3 regions of the Peribacillus sp. RS7 genome follow, and region 1 is predicted to be linked to each of the others. Evidence: riboswitches for the same ligand, from Rfam matches in the RefSeq annotation. Region 1 holds a riboswitch; each other region holds the start of a gene.

What was found. Region 1 has a riboswitch for cyclic di-AMP ahead of ACDZ29_RS11975 (cation:dicarboxylate symporter family transporter). Riboswitches for the same ligand answer to the same signal wherever they lie in the genome.
Region 2: linked by a shared signal. The riboswitch ahead of ACDZ29_RS15430 (APC family permease) and the one ahead of ACDZ29_RS11975 (cation:dicarboxylate symporter family transporter) in region 1 are both predicted to bind cyclic di-AMP.
Region 3: linked by a shared signal. The riboswitch ahead of ACDZ29_RS06645 (TrkH family potassium uptake protein) and the one ahead of ACDZ29_RS11975 (cation:dicarboxylate symporter family transporter) in region 1 are both predicted to bind cyclic di-AMP.

What each region holds. Positions count from the first base shown of each region.
Region 1 covers NZ_CP168135.1:2,341,577-2,347,388, forward strand. Annotated here, with positions in the region: gene ACDZ29_RS11970 (efflux RND transporter periplasmic adaptor subunit) at 1-1,053, shown strand, start outside; cyclic di-AMP (ydaO/yuaA leader) riboswitch at 1,251-1,401, shown strand; gene ACDZ29_RS11975 (cation:dicarboxylate symporter family transporter) at 1,573-2,832, shown strand; gene ACDZ29_RS11980 (class I SAM-dependent methyltransferase) at 2,893-3,462, opposite strand; gene ACDZ29_RS11985 (hypothetical protein) at 3,434-3,637, opposite strand; gene ACDZ29_RS11990 (hypothetical protein) at 3,851-4,624, shown strand; gene ACDZ29_RS11995 (D-alanine--D-alanine ligase) at 5,021-5,812, shown strand, end outside.
Region 2 covers NZ_CP168135.1:3,073,410-3,079,221, reverse strand. Annotated here, with positions in the region: gene ACDZ29_RS15435 (RhaT/GlcU family sugar-proton symporter) at 1-683, opposite strand, end outside; gene ACDZ29_RS15430 (APC family permease) at 1,206-3,032, opposite strand; cyclic di-AMP (ydaO/yuaA leader) riboswitch at 3,172-3,321, opposite strand; gene ACDZ29_RS15425 (GtrA family protein) at 3,745-4,200, opposite strand; gene ACDZ29_RS15420 (glycosyltransferase family 2 protein) at 4,160-5,182, opposite strand; gene ACDZ29_RS15415 (DUF6044 family protein) at 5,198-5,812, opposite strand, start outside.
Region 3 covers NZ_CP168135.1:1,288,727-1,294,538, forward strand. Annotated here, with positions in the region: gene ACDZ29_RS06620 (ABC transporter permease) at 1-359, opposite strand, end outside; gene ACDZ29_RS06625 (ABC transporter ATP-binding protein) at 356-1,081, opposite strand; gene ACDZ29_RS06630 (TetR/AcrR family transcriptional regulator C-terminal domain-containing protein) at 1,201-1,800, shown strand; gene ACDZ29_RS06635 (MFS transporter) at 1,847-3,094, opposite strand; gene ACDZ29_RS06640 (hypothetical protein) at 3,496-3,687, opposite strand; cyclic di-AMP (ydaO/yuaA leader) riboswitch at 4,021-4,163, shown strand; gene ACDZ29_RS06645 (TrkH family potassium uptake protein) at 4,332-5,669, shown strand; gene ACDZ29_RS06650 (TrkA family potassium uptake protein) at 5,693-5,812, shown strand, end outside.

The DNA.
Region 1 (5,812 bases):
ACCAAGCAGAATGATTTTAAGAAATTCCTTGTAAAAGAAGGTGATGTGGTAACGGCTGGCTCCTCGTTGTTTGAGTATACGGCAACCGAACTTGATGCGCTTAAAGCGAATGTAGAATCGGAGAAAGCTGCCGCTGAGGGAGAAATTGTAGGGATTGACCAATACTTAGGGAAGTTGAGGTCTTATCAAGGGACATTGACCCGTGATCCCGATAAGGCGGTCATTGATGATTCAGTGGAAAGAAACTTGAATATCGATATAACAACAAGCTCTTCAGACCTTATTAAAAGTAATATTGAGCAAGAATTGTACAAGCAGGAACTCGAAAAAAACAGTTTGAATGAAAAAGTTAAAATGCTTGATGCTAAATTAAGGTCTATTGAGGAGCAGTCCAGCGCGATTGTGACGACGAGTGAAGCTGATGGTGTAGTTAAGAATATCAATGAAAACCTGAATAATCCCATTATATCCATTGTTTCGACAAATATGGCAATTGAAGGTGATTTCTCCGAAGAGGAGATGAAAAAGGCTGAAGTGGGCATGACTATAAAAGCAAGTTCTTCTGACTCAAAAACGACTTTGAAAGGAAAGATTGGCCGTATCCATTCCTACCCGGCAGAAGAGCCGTCCATAAAAAAAAATAACAGATTTCCATTTCAGGCTTTAATCGAACCTGAAGGTGAAGAAACCGAACCTTTGTTGGTGGGATCCAAAGTCAATCTTACTGTAATAACCAATGAGAAAGCGGGTGTACCCTCCATTCCTATAGAGGCAGTCCATTACAAAAAACAGCCGCATGTCTACAAGTTGACTAAAAAAGGCTTTGTGGATAAACACTACATCACAAAAGGACTTAAAGCTGAAGGAAAGCAAGAGCTCATAAAGGGACCGTCCGTAGGTGACGTCATCCTATTAGAACCGAATAGGGTAGTGAAGAACCATTCTTATTTTATTACTCCAATTCAATTTGAAAAAGTGAAAACTAAAACTTATAAGAAATTCACCTCTAGGGAAAAAGTAAGATATCTGTTACTTGGCATTCTGGAAAAATAACCGCTTCTTTAATAAGAAGAGAGGTGCAATTTGGTATTATTTATATATCCATATAACTTATATGTATAAAATCGGGCAATGGAATTATAGGTACAATAGTCATTAAGGCAGAATATTCAGACATGTTTTAAGATTTTTTCAAGAATGAATGCGAATAAATATTTACAGATTAACATTTTTAGTATAATATTTTATTATAAGTTAACTCGCTTAATCTTATTCCAAGAACGGGGGACCCATTATTGTGGATTTTATTATCCGCTAGGGGTGAATTCAGAAATGAAAGGGCATTTGTGTTTCCAATTCCTAACCCGACAGCTAACCTCGTCAGCGTCTTTAAGGGAACATGTGTGAATATTCACGCCAATAAGAAATCGACACATGAAGTGTCTTTTTTTTCGGCGTAAAGACAGAGTTTTTCAAAAAAAGAAAAATTACTTTCTTTTATTAGTATCTTGTTTCCCTTACCGAGACAAAATGTTTTTGCATCAAAGACTTTATGGAAGGTGAGGAAAGTATATGAAGAAATTTAAATTAAGTTTAGCTAGCCAAATTTTCATTGGTTTAATTCTAGGAATTATCGTGGGTGCCATTTTTTATGGTAATGAGACGGCTCAAAACTTTTTACAGCCATTCGGTGACATTTTCCTACGAATGATTAAAATGATTGTTGTGCCAATCATTGTATCAAGCCTTATCGTTGCTGTTGCGGGTGTAGGTGATTTGAAAGCAGTAGGTAAACTAGGTGCTAAATCACTATCATACTTTGTTGTGGTAACTATGATTGCGATTGCTGTTGGTTTAATTTCCGCGAATATCATTCAGCCTGGTGCTGGTGTAAATATGAATAATCTGGAACAAACTGATATCTCCACTTATGTTGATACAGCAGAAACTAAGCAGCATGAGTCGTTTGTAGATACACTTGTTCACATTGTGCCATCCAATCCAGTTAAAGCTATGGTAGAAGGCGATATGCTAGCGATCATTTTCTTCTCCGTATTGTTTGGGCTTAGTATTGCGGCTATCGGTGAAAAAGGTAAACCAGTATTCCGTTTCTTCCAAGGAACAGCTGAAGGAATGTTTTACCTAACAAATATGGTCATGAAATTCGCTCCAATCGGGGTATTTGCACTAATCGGTGTGACCATCTCCAAGTTCGGTCTGGAATCTTTAATTCCGTTAGGTAAGTTAGCGCTTTCTGTATACGGAACAATGATTTTCTTTGTAATTGTCATTCTGGGTCTTATTGCGAAATTTGTAGGATTCAATATCTTTACGTTGATTAAACTTCTAAAAGAAGAATTGATTCTTGCGTTCTCTACAGCAAGTTCAGAAGCTGTTCTTCCGAAAATCATGGAAAAAATGGAGAAAGCGGGATGTCCGAAACATATTGCTACATTTGTTATTCCGACTGGATACTCTTTTAACCTTGATGGTTCTACATTATACCAAGCGTTAGCAGCTATCTTCATCGCTCAAATGTACGGAATTGATTTAAGCGCGTATGAGCAAATTACGCTAATGCTAGTGTTAATGATCACGTCTAAGGGGATTGCTGGTGTACCAGGTGTATCTTTCGTAGTTCTTTTAGCGACATTAGGAACAGTTGGTATTCCTATTGAAGGTCTAGCATTTATTGCTGGTATCGACCGTATTCTTGATATGGGACGTACAGTAGTAAACGTTATTGGTAATTCACTTGCAGCAATCGTCATCTCTAAATGGGAAGGTCAATTCAACCCTCCTTCCGATAAAGAACTAGAACAAGTTTCTTAATACAAAAAATCCAGAGTGATATGCCACTCTGGATTTTTTTTGAATTTTAAAAAATGTACCTTATTTTTGAACGATCCAGAAGCGGCAATCAGAAGGGAAAGCGTTTACATCATCGCTTTCATGGAATAATTCACTTCTGTAAAAGGTCTCGATGACTGTAAACCCTGCTTCTTCAAGGCCATCAAGTACTTCAAGTTGTGTTGGGATATGGAGGTAAGTATCTTTTTGAGGTGTCTTTCCGAATGTGAAAATATCCCCAAACTCATAAAGCCTCTCATCTTGTTTACCTTCACACCAAATAATTTCCTCTTGTTCCCAGAAATTCATATAATATTCGTTTTTATCACGGTCGTGTGTTGTGAAAATGAAAATGCCTTCTGGTTTTAAAATACGATTGATTTCTTTTAAAGCTAATGTAGGGTTTTTTCGCTGGGGAATTTTCATTAAACCATTAAAAGCGAAGATTGCTTTATCGAATGATGAATTGTTGAAAGGGAATTTCGTTGCATCGCCAAGGATAAAGGGTATATCCAGGTTATATTCGTACGATATTTTTTCGGCTTCATGAAGCATGGCAGGTGTTATATCGAATCCCGCTATACTATTGAAATCCTTTTTTATACAGTGCAAATGTGGATCTTCCAGTTCCACAGCCAATATCAAGGATTGTATCATCCTGATATAAATATTTTTCGAATGCATATTTTTCTGATTGCCAAAGATCAAAATTTTTTGTTGCATCAGCATAAAGTGAAGCGGACTCATGTAAAGAATTATTGATAAAACCTTTTTCAATTTTATCCATCGTCAATTCCTCCAAATTTTAATTTTTTCTATAATATAGATATTTGATATTGTCGAACTCGTTCCTTGACCTTATAGGTGAATATAGAGACGGGTTTCACATTATATAGACGATGCTGATGATGATTAATATTCTGGGTTATATAACTTACGTGAAAACCCAAAAGTTTGATAAAATAACATTATTGATTGAGAGCTCGGAGGGGATCAGGTTATGAAGAGTGATAACAATGATATCTTATATATGCATATGCAGGCTTCTGAACGGTTTGTCCTTTTTAATGGACTCAATTTCCGCGAATTTGTTTATTCGTTGCCATATACCATGGATTCCATCTTATTATTGAAACATCAATTCGATGGTGGGGAATACAATTTGAATGTCCTGCTTGAGAGCGCTTCATCTGAGGATATTGCGAAGCTCGTTAAAGAAAATGTCCGGGCATATGGAGATTTCTGTTGGATTGATTTTGAAGAAGCTGAAGGGCTGGATGAATTGGATGGCAGGGAAATAGCGGAACTTTTATATTTAGGGCATGCTAAAACCCATCTGGAACCTCCATTTTTCCGTAAATTGAATAATCAATTTGTGTACCTTGCCCAGGATGATGGCTGGTTCAATAAAATTTATTTTCGTTCTCTTTCGACATATTATATGATGTTAGGAAGCTTGATTCCGTTAAAGCTGGAGCCATTAAAAGTGGAGAGGTCGTGGCTTGGAATCAGAAAGAAAAGAGAACTGACGGCCATCCCTCCAGAAATGATTTCTTCTTTGGCTCATATTCTGGCAGAGGGGCTCATTTTTTCCTTTCGGCATGTTAAGTACTCGAGAACGAAGATTGAGATACCGGCATGGGTCGTAGGGGATTATTTAAATATGGATGAGATGCATGATGACTTTTCGGATAGAAATATTAAGGAGCCGGATGTCTTTATTACGTTCAATCGAAAAGAAAAAGTATGGGAAAGCATTATAAAAAATAAATAATTATCCTGATTATCCTAACTTCCAGATTCGTGGATTGGATTATTAAACTCCTGGAATATTTTAGGTTTAAGACTTACTATCTCATGCATAAAAGATTAGAGAGGACGACGCACTGAAGTGGGTTGGCCTATAATCATTGGAAGAGAGACAATTATGGAAATTTCGCTTTACCCCGCATTAACATGCTGTAAGGGGCCAACAGCCTGTAAATGCCCGATTGCGACGCACAGGATGTGCTAGCACAGGGGTTGCCACAGGGCGTGGCGAATTTAACCTGTGTTCCACTTGTTTGTAGTAATCATTGGAAAAGCATCAATGATGGAAGTTTCGCTTTATCCGTTTTAGTGTAAAATGATACAATGAACATGGTTAAAAGAATATTGGAGGGTAATACTCATGAAAACTAAACTTGGTTTGCTTTATGGTGGAAAATCTGCGGAGCATGAAGTTTCTATGCAGACGGCTTTAGCAGTCATTAAAGCTCTCGATTTAGCAAAGTTTGATATATATCCGATTTACATAACAAAAGAGGGTTCATGGATTAATGGACCGAAGTTGACAGGACCTGCTGAGAGTGTGGAGGCTTTGACTTTTTCACCGGAAAAATCGAGCTCGCCTCTTGCCTTACAAGCGCATTCAACTGATAAAAATAGTGAATCAACAGGGTATGACGTAATTTTCCCATTGCTTCACGGACCAAATGGAGAAGATGGAACCGTGCAAGGGATGCTGGAACTATTGAATCTTCCTTATGTGGGTAATGGCGTTTTAGCCTCATCAGCTGGAATGGATAAGGTTATCATGAAAAATATTTTTGCCCAGGCGGGACTACCACAAGTTAAATATACTTGGTTCATTCGTTCTGAATGGGAGAAAAATACTGAAAGCGCCATTAAAAAGGTAGCGGATGAATTGGGGTACCCATGCTTTGTCAAACCCGCTAACTTAGGCTCAAGTGTCGGTATCAGCAAATGTAATGATGCTGATGAATTGGAAAAAGCGGTAGTAGAAGCTTTTCAATTCGATAGGAAGATCATCATTGAAGAAGGGGTAATAGCTCGTGAACTCGAGTTTGGCATCCTTGGTAATGATGACCCGTCTTGTTCAGTGGCAGGGGAAATCATCCCTAAGAAAGATTTTGCCTTCTATGATTATTCAGCAAAATACGTTGACGGTAATTCCGCAATG
Region 2 (5,812 bases), 730 kb from region 1:
CGGGGCTGGGATATGAATAAAAACATGTTCCCTGCTGCCCATATCAGTCCCGGAATGATATTGCGAATCGTATACTTGTTAAACGGCTTATGTTTAAAGGTCAATAATAGACCGCCTATCACCATCCCGATCGCTTGAGGGAACAACGCTGACCAGCCATCAACATCAAAAAGACGGGCCACGACCACATAGACCAAATAACCGAATGTCGAGATGAGGAGAATAACAATTCCTTTCTTCAAGTTTCCCGATTTTCCTTCTTTTGATTCTTTATCTTCCAAGGAGGTCAAAACAATTCCTATAATAATGAAAACCAATGCCAAAACGCCTAAAATGACCGCTTTCTTTGTAGACCATTCGTGAAAAACAATGACCCCAAATAAAGTGGTTGAAATGAGCTGCAATCCAGTTGATATCGGCATCGTTTTGGAAACACCCATTAAATCGATGCTCTTAAGCTGATTAGCTTGTCCCACGGCCCAAAACAATCCAGAAACGACCCCGACACCAAATACCAATAGGGATAACTTAATATCGGCAAAAATATAAACACCAATTGAGAAAATCAAGGCGCCAATCGTTGTACCTAATGTTTGACTGTAGGGTCCTCCCCCCAGTTTCACATTAAATAGAACGATGCTTCCCCAGAATAATGCCGGCAAGAGAGCTAATAATATATCCATCTTCAACCCCCATATATGTAAGTTCCAATCTATAGCGAAAATGTCATTAAGTCTTCTTTTTAATATGTTCGCATTTTTTGAATTGAACCTTGGTAATTTTATGAAGTGTTCAAAAACCACCCTTCCGTTCCAATGTCCAACTTACAGAACACTTGACTCTCTGTAAGTTTCTAGGGTGAAAATAAAAAGAAGCAAACCCTATCAAGGTTTGCTCAGCTTGTCGACAAAAAGGAGTTCGGAATGGTCTCATCCCTAACCATGATTTAATAAAATGGTCTTTACTGTTTTATGAAACCCCCAATAGATTGAAGAAATTTGCGACACTCCTGCCGAATAACTGGCTAGACGAGCACCAGAAACGCTTGCGGCGAGGTGGCTTGGCATACAGTCGGCGGGATAGGGAGCGGATTTCTGAAAACAACTGGAACGTTTTTTAAAGAAAAAAACTGTAGGCAAATTCGCTTTCTTCGAATTTACCTACAGTCTGAGCAAACCTGATCAAGGTCTGCTTCTATTCTTAAATTACTTCTTCAAATGATATGGCACTGTCGTAATAACTACATTTCTTCTATAAAGTAAGTAGGCACGGATCAGTAAACTTGATTGGTTATGAAGAATATTGTGCCATCCCTTCTTCGGAATGAATTGCGGGATGATCACTGTAACTTTATAGTTAGATTCACTCGCCTTATGTTCAACTGTATCCACAAACTTAGTTAATGGCTGAATGATGCTTCTGTAATAAGAGTTCAGTGTGACGAGTCTAACATCAGGCTGCCACTTTTTCCATTTTTCTTCGAATTTCTTTTCATCTTCTCTTTCAAAAGCAACATAAACGGCAATGATCTGATTTGCTGAAAGAGATTTAGCATAATTCAAGGAATTCTCAACCACATGAGTTATACCCGCCACAGGGACAAGAATGATATTCCCTTCTATTGGTAAGATGGGCTCACAAGTTGTAATCCTCAGTTGGTCACCAACTGCTTCATAATGCTTTCTAATTCGATGAAAAATTAAAATGATGATTGGTAAAAAAATCAAAACAGACCATACCTGGGTAAATTTGGTTAAAAAGAATATCATCGTGACGACCAGGCTAATAATGGCACCAATTGAATTAATGGTTAATTTAACCACCCAGCCTTTTGGCTTTTCGCGGAGCCATTTAACGATCATCCCGGTCTGGGACAGCGTAAATGGTATAAATACCCCTACAGCATAAAGGGGAATTAGATTTTCTGTATGTCCTTTAAATGCGACTATTAAGATGATAGACGCAAGCCCCAGTATGATAATTCCATTGGAATATCCTAATCGGTCCCCTCTAATCGTAAACGCCCTTGGTATGAATTTATCCTTTGCAAGATTTACCGCAAGCAGCGGGAATGCCGAATAGCCAGTATTTGCGGCCAGTATCAAGATCAATGCAGTCGTACCTTGAATGAAGAAATACATGAAATTCCGTCCAAAGATTTCTTCAGCAATCTGCGAGACGACCGTGACCTCTGCGCTGGGAACAATGCTTAAATAATAGGCTAAGAATACGATTCCCGAAAATAATACAGCTAGTAAGGACCCCATCGCTATTAAAGTTTTTGCAGCATTATTCGGGGCTGGATCTTTAAAGTTCGGGATCGCATTGGAAATCGCTTCGACTCCTGTCAATGCGGAGCTGCCTGATGCAAATGCTCTTAGCAGTATAAATAAACTAATGCCCGCTACCGGGGTCCCAATTGGCGCGTGCAATTCCGGTGAAACTCCACCTGTCAAGATCTTGTATATTCCTACACCAATCAAGATGAACAATGCTAAAACGAATAGGTACACCGGATAGGCCAAAACAGAGGCCGACTCCGTAACCCCCCTAAGATTTAGGATCGTAAGTAGAATGACGAAAATGATGGCTATGCCGACATTATATGAATGCAGGCCTGGAAAAGCGGACGTGATGGCATCCGTTCCTGCAGAAACACTTACAGCGACAGTTAATATATAATCGACCAATAAGGATCCTCCAGCTATCAACCCTGGATTGATGCCTAAATTGTTTTTTGAAACCACATAGGCTCCCCCGCCATGGGGGTAGGCAAAAATGATTTGTCTATAGGACAAGATCAAGGCCGTTAACAGGATCAATACCCCGATTGCTATCGGGATTGAATACCAGAATGCCGCGGCACCGACCGTGATGAGAACGATCAATATTTGTTCAGGTCCATAAGCAACCGAAGACAATGCATCAGAAGATAGGATGGCCAAAGCCTTAGTTTTGTTTAGCTTTTGCTCGCCAAGTGCATTTGATTTTAAAGGTCTCCCTATCAAGAACCTCTTTATAGAAGATAACATCAAGTATTCACCACCATATTTTAGTTATAAATTTATGTTCCCCCAGTTATTGCAAAAAACAAGACGAAATAGAAAAATGCCTACAAGTCATAGCTAAATAGACCTGTAGACATCAATTTTTTTGTCTGACAAGCTCCACCTTCCTTCTCATATAACGCTTACGAGGTTAGCTGTCGGATTCGGACCTAAGAGTAGCCCTACCTTTACCTTGAAAGGATTCACCCCTTGGATTGAAAAACAATCCCTATAACGGGTCCCCCGTACCATTAGGTTTAAGCGATTTAGAAATATGAAACTGTTGATTATCATACTCCCGTGAAATGGAAAAGTAAATGAAAATTTTACACGGAAAAAGAATAATTTATTGTTAGTGAGGTTTTGTTCATGACGTATACTACATAAGTCATCAAAACAAATGATTGAAGGAAGGAAAGAGGTGAATGACATGTCTAAAAAAGAAGAAAAAAAACAAATAATATCTGATGAAAATTTTCAGGTCAAAGCATTAACGGATCAATGAACAATATGGCTGTCCACAAAAATGAAAAATCATCAGCCACCACGGAGACAGCGAAAAACGAAACTGAATACCTATCTAGTCAATCAACTAATTCGCTTTCCCACTAAACAGATCTGCCCCCGTTTGGATAGTCAACTTTAATTTCCATCCAATCAGAGGGCATTATTCATTATTCCTAATGATCCACTCTAATTAGTTCCTTCCTTCTTGAATTGGTCTCAAATTACTTTTCTTAAAGACAAAGTATTTCTGGCCAATATAGTTAAGTACTGTATAAAAGATTGTTCCAATGAGTACAGCCACATTTTGCTGTATGGATAAATGAACGAATCCTTCCATCGATTCTGCAATGGCCTGTCCTAAAGAATAAGCGGCGGAATAACAAATCAGGATGACGCAAAAGAAACGGGCAACTCCTCTCCGCAAGTCTATATCGCTTTTAAAGGTAAATGTCCTGTTCAACAGAAAACTCGTTACAGCTCCCGTACCATTGCCGAAAAAGGTGGAGATCCAGTAAGATAAATCAAGAACATTCATGAGAAAAAGCATGATGGAAAGTCCAACCGCTGTATTGACTATTCCAACCAATAAAAAGCGGATAAAGGAATTAGTGTGTTTTAGATAGTTTTTCAATACTGTTCCGTTCATTGTCTAGTTGCTCCCGTTTTGTTAAATCGAGCGGATTAAATAGATCCAGATCAACAATATATTTAGGCCGGCGTTTGGATTCATTATATATTTTACCGATATATTCCCCAATCAAGCCGACAGCAATCAACTGCAGTCCACCGATCAACCATATGGAGGTAATTAATGAGGTCCAGCCCGTTTCGGTCTGTCCATAAAACTTTAACCATAAAAAGTATGACCCAAAGAGTAAGCTAATGAAAAAAGAAAGACATCCTAGCCATAATACAAGCCGGATCGGCGTAACTGAAAAAGAAGTAATGCCATCAAGCGCAAAGGCAACCATCTTCTTTAATGGATACTTCGTTTCCCCAGCCAATCTTTCTTTTCTGTCATAATAAACAGAGTCCGTCTTGAACCCAATGAGCGGGACGATTCCCCGTAAAAAAAGATTCGTTTCTTCAAACTGTTCCAGCTCCACGATCGCCCTTTTGCTCATTAGCCGGAAATCGGCATGATTATAGATAAGGTTAACCCCCATCTTGTTCATCAATTTATAAAAACCAGTTGCAGATGTTCGTTTAAAAAATGAATCAAGGTCCCTTTTCTGGCGGACACCATATACAATTTCACAACCTTCATTGAATTTCCGAATGAATTCAGGGATGACTTGAATATCATCCTGCAAATCTGCATCAATGGAAATCACACAATCCGAGGCTTCATTTGCTGTAAACATTCCTGCCAGAAGTGCATTTTGATGACCTGCATTCCGGGAAAGCTTTAGCCCACGAACAAATTCATTGTTAATCGTTTCTTTATAAATGATCTTCCATGTTTGATCTTTGCTTCCATCATCAACCAATAGAATTTTACTTTTATCGGATACAACGTTTTCTTCGACTAAACCCCTCACCAATCCACAAAGTTGGGAAATGGTATCCTGCAAAACGCTTTCTTCGTTATAACAAGGTACAACAATCGTTACTATCGGTGAATTCACAATATTCCCCCCTTTTCACGTGACTCTGTATAAATGAATTTTCCAGATACTTCCTTTCTTTGTGAAAATCCTTTCTAGTACCAACCCGTTTTCCTTCGCATTGTTGATTGGTATAGCAGAAAATATATACTTGCCACCTAACCCTTTATACGCATCGACATTAAGTTCCAAATTTTCTAGCTCTTTCTTCGAGCCTTTCTTGAACATATAATGCTTCCCAAGCTCATCGGTAAATAGGTAACAACGCCCTCCCCATTCATCAAAGTAGATTTTGATGTTTTTATTCTTAGCCAATTCGTTTTCAATTATTTGACGAAATTGATGTTTGTAAGTAAGCGGATAGAAATTGTTATAGCTATCAAGCGTGTAAAACCCATTAAATTGGGCAATCGCAGGATGTAGGCCAATGCTCGCTACCCGATATTCTTCCTGTGGAAGGCCAATATGATCTTTTATTTCTTGAAAAAGACTTTCTGCATAGAACTCTTTAAAAGATGGTTTTTTATTGTGAGTGATTTCTTCATTGAAACCCATTAAGATCATAATTTGAACGGCTATGAATATTGAAAGGGTTTTCTTGGCATAATCGCTGTGCTCCCAGATGATTTTTATCGCGAGGGCAAACCCCAA
Region 3 (5,812 bases), 1.1 Mb from region 1:
CCTTGCAACGCCTGCATCATTTGCATTTGAACGGCCTTTGCACGAGCCGGTTCGTCGTTTAACAGCGTCAATTTTATCTGGCCATTTTCAACTTGTAACCAGCCATCCGTATTATTTTCGATCATTCTTTCCTTAGAAAACTTTTCAGCAGCCGTTACTTGAAAATCCGCTTGTTTCAATGCATTAACCAGAGTTTCCTCACTGCCTGTAACAACGATTTCCAAATCACTCGCTTCTGTATCGAAAATAAAATACATGAGCGTTAAAATGAGCAATGGAGCAAGGAAAAATAAAGCGAGTGTCCTTCGATCCCTTCGCATCTGCTGTATAATTCGAGTAACAAGAGAGGCAATTCTCATGATAGTCCACCTCCAATCCTCAAAAAAACATCATCAAGCGTTTCGACTGCATATTGTGTTTTTAAAGCTGCCGGTGTTCCTGATGCGATGATTTCACCTTCACGCAGCATCGCCAGTTTATCGCATCGTTCCGCCTCATCCATCACATGAGTCGTGATGATGATCGTCTTATGATCTTCATTTCTTAAACGTTCAAGTTCCTGCCAAATGGATTGTTTCAGCAAAGGGTCTATCCCTACGGTCGGTTCATCCAAAATGAGGATCTCCGGGTTTTGGATGAGTGCAACCGCCAGTGACAGACGCCGTTTCATCCCACCGGAATAATACGCTACCCGAACGTTCAAATCATTCGTCAATTGTACGATTTCAGCTGCATATTGAATGCGTTCCCTTCGTTCCTTTTTCGATAAACGGTAAAGCTTCGCAAAAAATGCGAGATTTTCAGCTCCCGTCAGTTCTGTATATAAAGCATCGGACTGTGCCATATAGCCGACATCCATTAACAGTGCTTCATTTGGCACTTCATGATCAAGAACCGTGACTTTACCCGCATCGGGCTTAATCAATCCGACAATCATCTTAATCAAGGTCGTCTTTCCGCATCCGGATGGACCTAACAAGCCGAAAATCCCATTTTTTTCTATATTCAGATTCAATGGCTGAATGACCTTTTTATGATGAAAACCTTTAGCAATTCCTTCAATGGAAATAGCATTTTTCATTGTACACACATCCTTCCTCTTTAATTGACACGGTGTTGAGTGTATCATCATTCTAAGGTAGCATTTGGTCTAATACAATCAACATATTTGGAAAAAATGTTAAGTGAAGGAGACATTTCATGGGATCGATTCATGAGGATATGGTACATAAAACGAAACTGCAGATACAACATCATTTTATTGCACTCGTAGAAACAGAGGGGTTCTCACATGTAACAGTGAAGAAAATTGCGGAACGCGCTAACATTAATCGGGGCACATTTTATTTGCATTATACGGATAAATATGAATTGATGGATCACTTACAGCAGGAATTGTTAAATGAACTTCAAACACGGATTACTGCCATTCTGCCGAAAGAGGCTTTTTTGGCTCTTCATCATCAACAACTTTACCCGCCCTTCGTAGCAATTTTTCAATTCATTAGTGAACATGCACATGCATTAAGGGCCATTCTTGGTGATCAGGGAGATCCTTCTTTTGCAAAAAAAATAAAGCGTGTATTCGGTGAAGTGCTGTTGGAGCGACTAATCAGCCAGCATCCAGCAGCAAAAGATGAGGCGTTTCGTAAGTATATGCATGCCTTCATGACATCAGCGATTTTAGGCGTGATACAGGAGTGGCTGGAGAATTGCGACGGCCAAACGGTGGAAGAAATGGCGAAAATTCATTTTCAAATCTTGAACTTCATCAGCCAAGTGCGGACATTCGTTCAATGAACTTTTTATAAGAGGCATGTTCCATTTACATGCCTTTTATAAAAAGTTACATCTTTTCCCCGGCATTCCCAATGGAATAATACCTGCTCTTCGAGGCCTTCATACTAAGTATGGACAGTAAAATTGATACGGCGAACATGATCATGGTACCTGAAATGACCACCAACCTAATCGAAATGAAATGTGCTGAGACACCAACAATCGCTGTAGTCATGATGATCAGTAAAGCTTCCAACAAGCCAAAAATACTTCCAACCCTCCCCATAATCTCCACTGGAATATTATTTTGATAAAATGTTTGAAAGCCTGTGTTGGCAAAAGCCAGTGAAAAGGCAATGATGAAAAATCCGATGGCGGCCATCGAAAAGGAATTTGAAAGGGCATAGATCACATAACCTATCGATACAAATAAAGATCCAAGTCCAATTAGGTACGATATTGGTATTTTATTGATGAATACCGCATTGACTATTGCACCCGCAATGATGCCTGCCCCGGCGATGCTTACAAGGAATCCGTAATCGCTGTCCGACAAAAGGAGCACGGCCTTGGCAAACACCGCTTCTTGGGAATCCATGGCCGTTTCCATTACTACCATACAGCTGAATAAGAAATAAATGAGCATGATATAGGAAAATTTCCGGCTGAAGTCCATGACGATGCCCCAATCCTTTTTCATGATGGTCCAAGACAGGTAATGACTGGATTGTTCAAGGGAACGTTCCTTTTCAAGATCGGGCATGAATAGAGTGATGATGCCGGATAATAATAAGGCAGCCGCGTTAATGTAAATGGCTAAAACGGGTGTACCGATCAAGAAAAGGAGACCCGCTATCGCAGGTCCAATCAAAAAAGCCCCAGAATCCATTAAGCTTCGTAACGAGTTAAATCGTTTCCTCTGTTCAATGGGTATTAATTTTGTTATATAAGATCTTGATGTCGTTCCGAACATGGCCCCTGCCATATTGATCACGAAGACAAGGGAATAGATGACCCAAATAGAAGAAGTCAATGGCAGCAAGGCTATGAATACCGCTCGAAATAGGTCAAGTGCCACCATTAGATTTCGCTTATTTATCCGGTCGATCACGCTGCCTGCCCAAACATTCGTAAATATGGCAGCCATCGGTTTAACGATATAAAGTCCAGCTACCGCTAAAGCTGAATCAGTCATATCAAGCACGATTAAATTAAGTGCAATAAAATAAACCCATGCACCAAAGTTGGAAATCCCGATCCCGAACAATAGGATGGAGGGATATTTCCAAGCTACTAATGAATTTTTGAATGTCAACGCTTCTCCTCCTTAGAAAAGGAAATATAAACAATAAAAAAATCCCATCCCCAGGAAAGGCTTCTCTGGGACGAGATCAATAGTGCGGTGTTACTACGCACCATAACGGAAGTTCCCGTCACAGCATCCCCTTCCCATACTGGAGAATTGCTTCAATTTATGCTTACTCCTTCCAGTTGACGGTGCTCTCTGATATGTGGTCATTCCATTTGCTTTCTCTTCATTACATCCAGATTCATCACTTTTCTAAATTTTAACATTATTGTATTAATAGTGTAAACGTCATAATTTTCAACGCAAAAAAACTCATTCAAAAATAAATGAGTTTAAAAGCAAAACAAGTTATGGATTTTTCGCTCTAGTTCCCGGATAGTACACAGGATGACATAATTTCAGTTGATTTACCTTAGAGAAAACAATTTTAACAACGGATTCTTTTTCTTATCCGTTATCCTTAACTCATTCATTATGATTTGATCCTCATGATCGGCTATCCATTTCCTAAGTGCATCTTTATCCTGGCATTGTGTTAAATATGTCTGTCCACCCTTGCCTGTAGCGTTAATAACATATCTATTGAACGTCTTCTCCATAATTGCCCGCCTTTTTTATAAAATGTTTGAAACCTTTAAATAAGAATGCCATACTTTTTTTCTTTATGATTTTCAAAAGAAAAATAATTTATTTATATTAGAAAATAGATTTGCAATGACATGTTCTGCTTGAAAGTGTTGAATAAAGTACATCGATTTTGGTCATCATAATCAGCTTAATCGAACCTATCATAAGGTGCTAACTAATATTTGTCAATACGTTTTTAAAATGTAAATAAAACGTAAATTTTCAGTCTTGTTAAAGAAATATTTTTTTACACTTTAGGGGTTTACAACTGCTAAATGATGGGAGTAGAATACGTTTATCAATTTAATGCAATTCGGCCAAAACTCAAGGGAATTGAGTACGGAGGACCCAATCATTTGGGGTTAATTCTGCCTTGCAGAAGGGATGAGATCAGCTCTTTCGCCATCCTACCCGTCAGCTAACTTCGTCGGCTAAAGCGAAGGAGGTCATAAGACCGCCTATTTCGGGAGCTTTTTTTGCACTCTTTTTGTGACAAAAAAGCCTTTCGATGTTTTCGCAGGTCTTTTTATTATGCTTTGAAAAAGATTTATAAAGAGGATTGATGGTTAAGATTTCATAAGTTTTACACAATATTTTTATAGGTAGGGATGATCATTTGATAAAAGCAAAAAATTTATTGGATCCGCCAAAAATCCTTGTACTCGGCTTTGCCATCCTGATACTTATTGGGGCCTATTTGCTGACCCTGCCGATTTCGACTGAAAATGGGAATGGCCTTTCTTTTCTGGATGCTTTATTCACATCAACCTCCGCTACATGTGTAACAGGGCTTGTGGTGGTGGATACGGGAACGACTTTCACCACCTTTGGTGAGTTGGTCATCTTAACACTGATTCAGATAGGCGGCCTAGGGTTCATGACATTTGCCACGTTTTTCTTTTTCTTATTAGGCAAAAAAATTTCTTTAAAAGGCAGGCTACTCTTGCAGGAGTCCTTAAATAATCTATCCATGGCAGGTGTAGTCAAGTTAGTAAAACGGCTTTTAATTTTCACGGCCATCATTGAGGGCGTGGGTGCCCTTATCTTATCAATCCGCTTTTCTTTTGACATGCCAGTCGGCAAGGCGATCTATTACGGGGTTTTTCATTCCATATCGAATTTCAATAACGCCGGCTTTGATTTAATGGGGGAATTCAGGAGTTTGACCCCTTATGTATCGGACCCATTCGTAACCCTTACCGTCGCCTTCCTCATCACGTTTGGCGGAATAGGTTTTATCGTAATGAATGAACTATACGAATATCGTGAAACCCATCGTTTATCCGTACATACGAAGGTTGTTCTGATGACTAGCTTGACCCTTACAATCGTCGGCGCAATTTTAATCTTTTTATTCGAGTTCGGTAATGCCAAAACATTGCAGCCTTTATCTTTCATGGGTAAAGCGTTATCATCTTTATTTCAATCGGTTTCACCAAGGACAGCAGGCTCCAATACGTTGAATATCCCTGATTTAACTCAACCTACATTACTGCTCATCATTTTCTTGATGTTCGTTGGGGCCTCACCCGGATCGACTGGCGGCGGGATTAAAACAACAACATTTGCGACGCTTCTTGGAACGGTTTGGTCACAGATTAAAGGAAAGGGTGATGTAGTATTATTCCGTCACCGCATTTTGAATGAAACCATCTTTAAAGCATTATCCGTTACTTTCATCGGGGTCTTCCTCGTTTCAATCATTTCCATTCTGCTGACCATCACAGAAAGCGGAAGTGATTTCTTGATGATTTTATTTGAAGCCACTTCAGCATTCGCCACAGTGGGACTTTCAATGGGTTTGACTCCCGAATTATCACCGGTTGGCCGGATGCTTATCATTTTCACGATGTTTGCAGGCCGGGTGGGTCCTTTGACTTTGGCCTTTGCCATCGCAATGAGGCGTAAGCCAGATCCCTTCCGTCATCCAAAAGGGAAAATCATGATTGGTTAACCAAAACTGAAGGAGTGTAAATGATGGGAAAACGACAATATGCCGTGATCGGTTTAGGCAGATTCGGAAGTAGTGTGGCAGATAGATTATATACCGCTGGCCAAGAGGTATTGGGTATTGATATCAGCGAGGAAAGAGTCGAG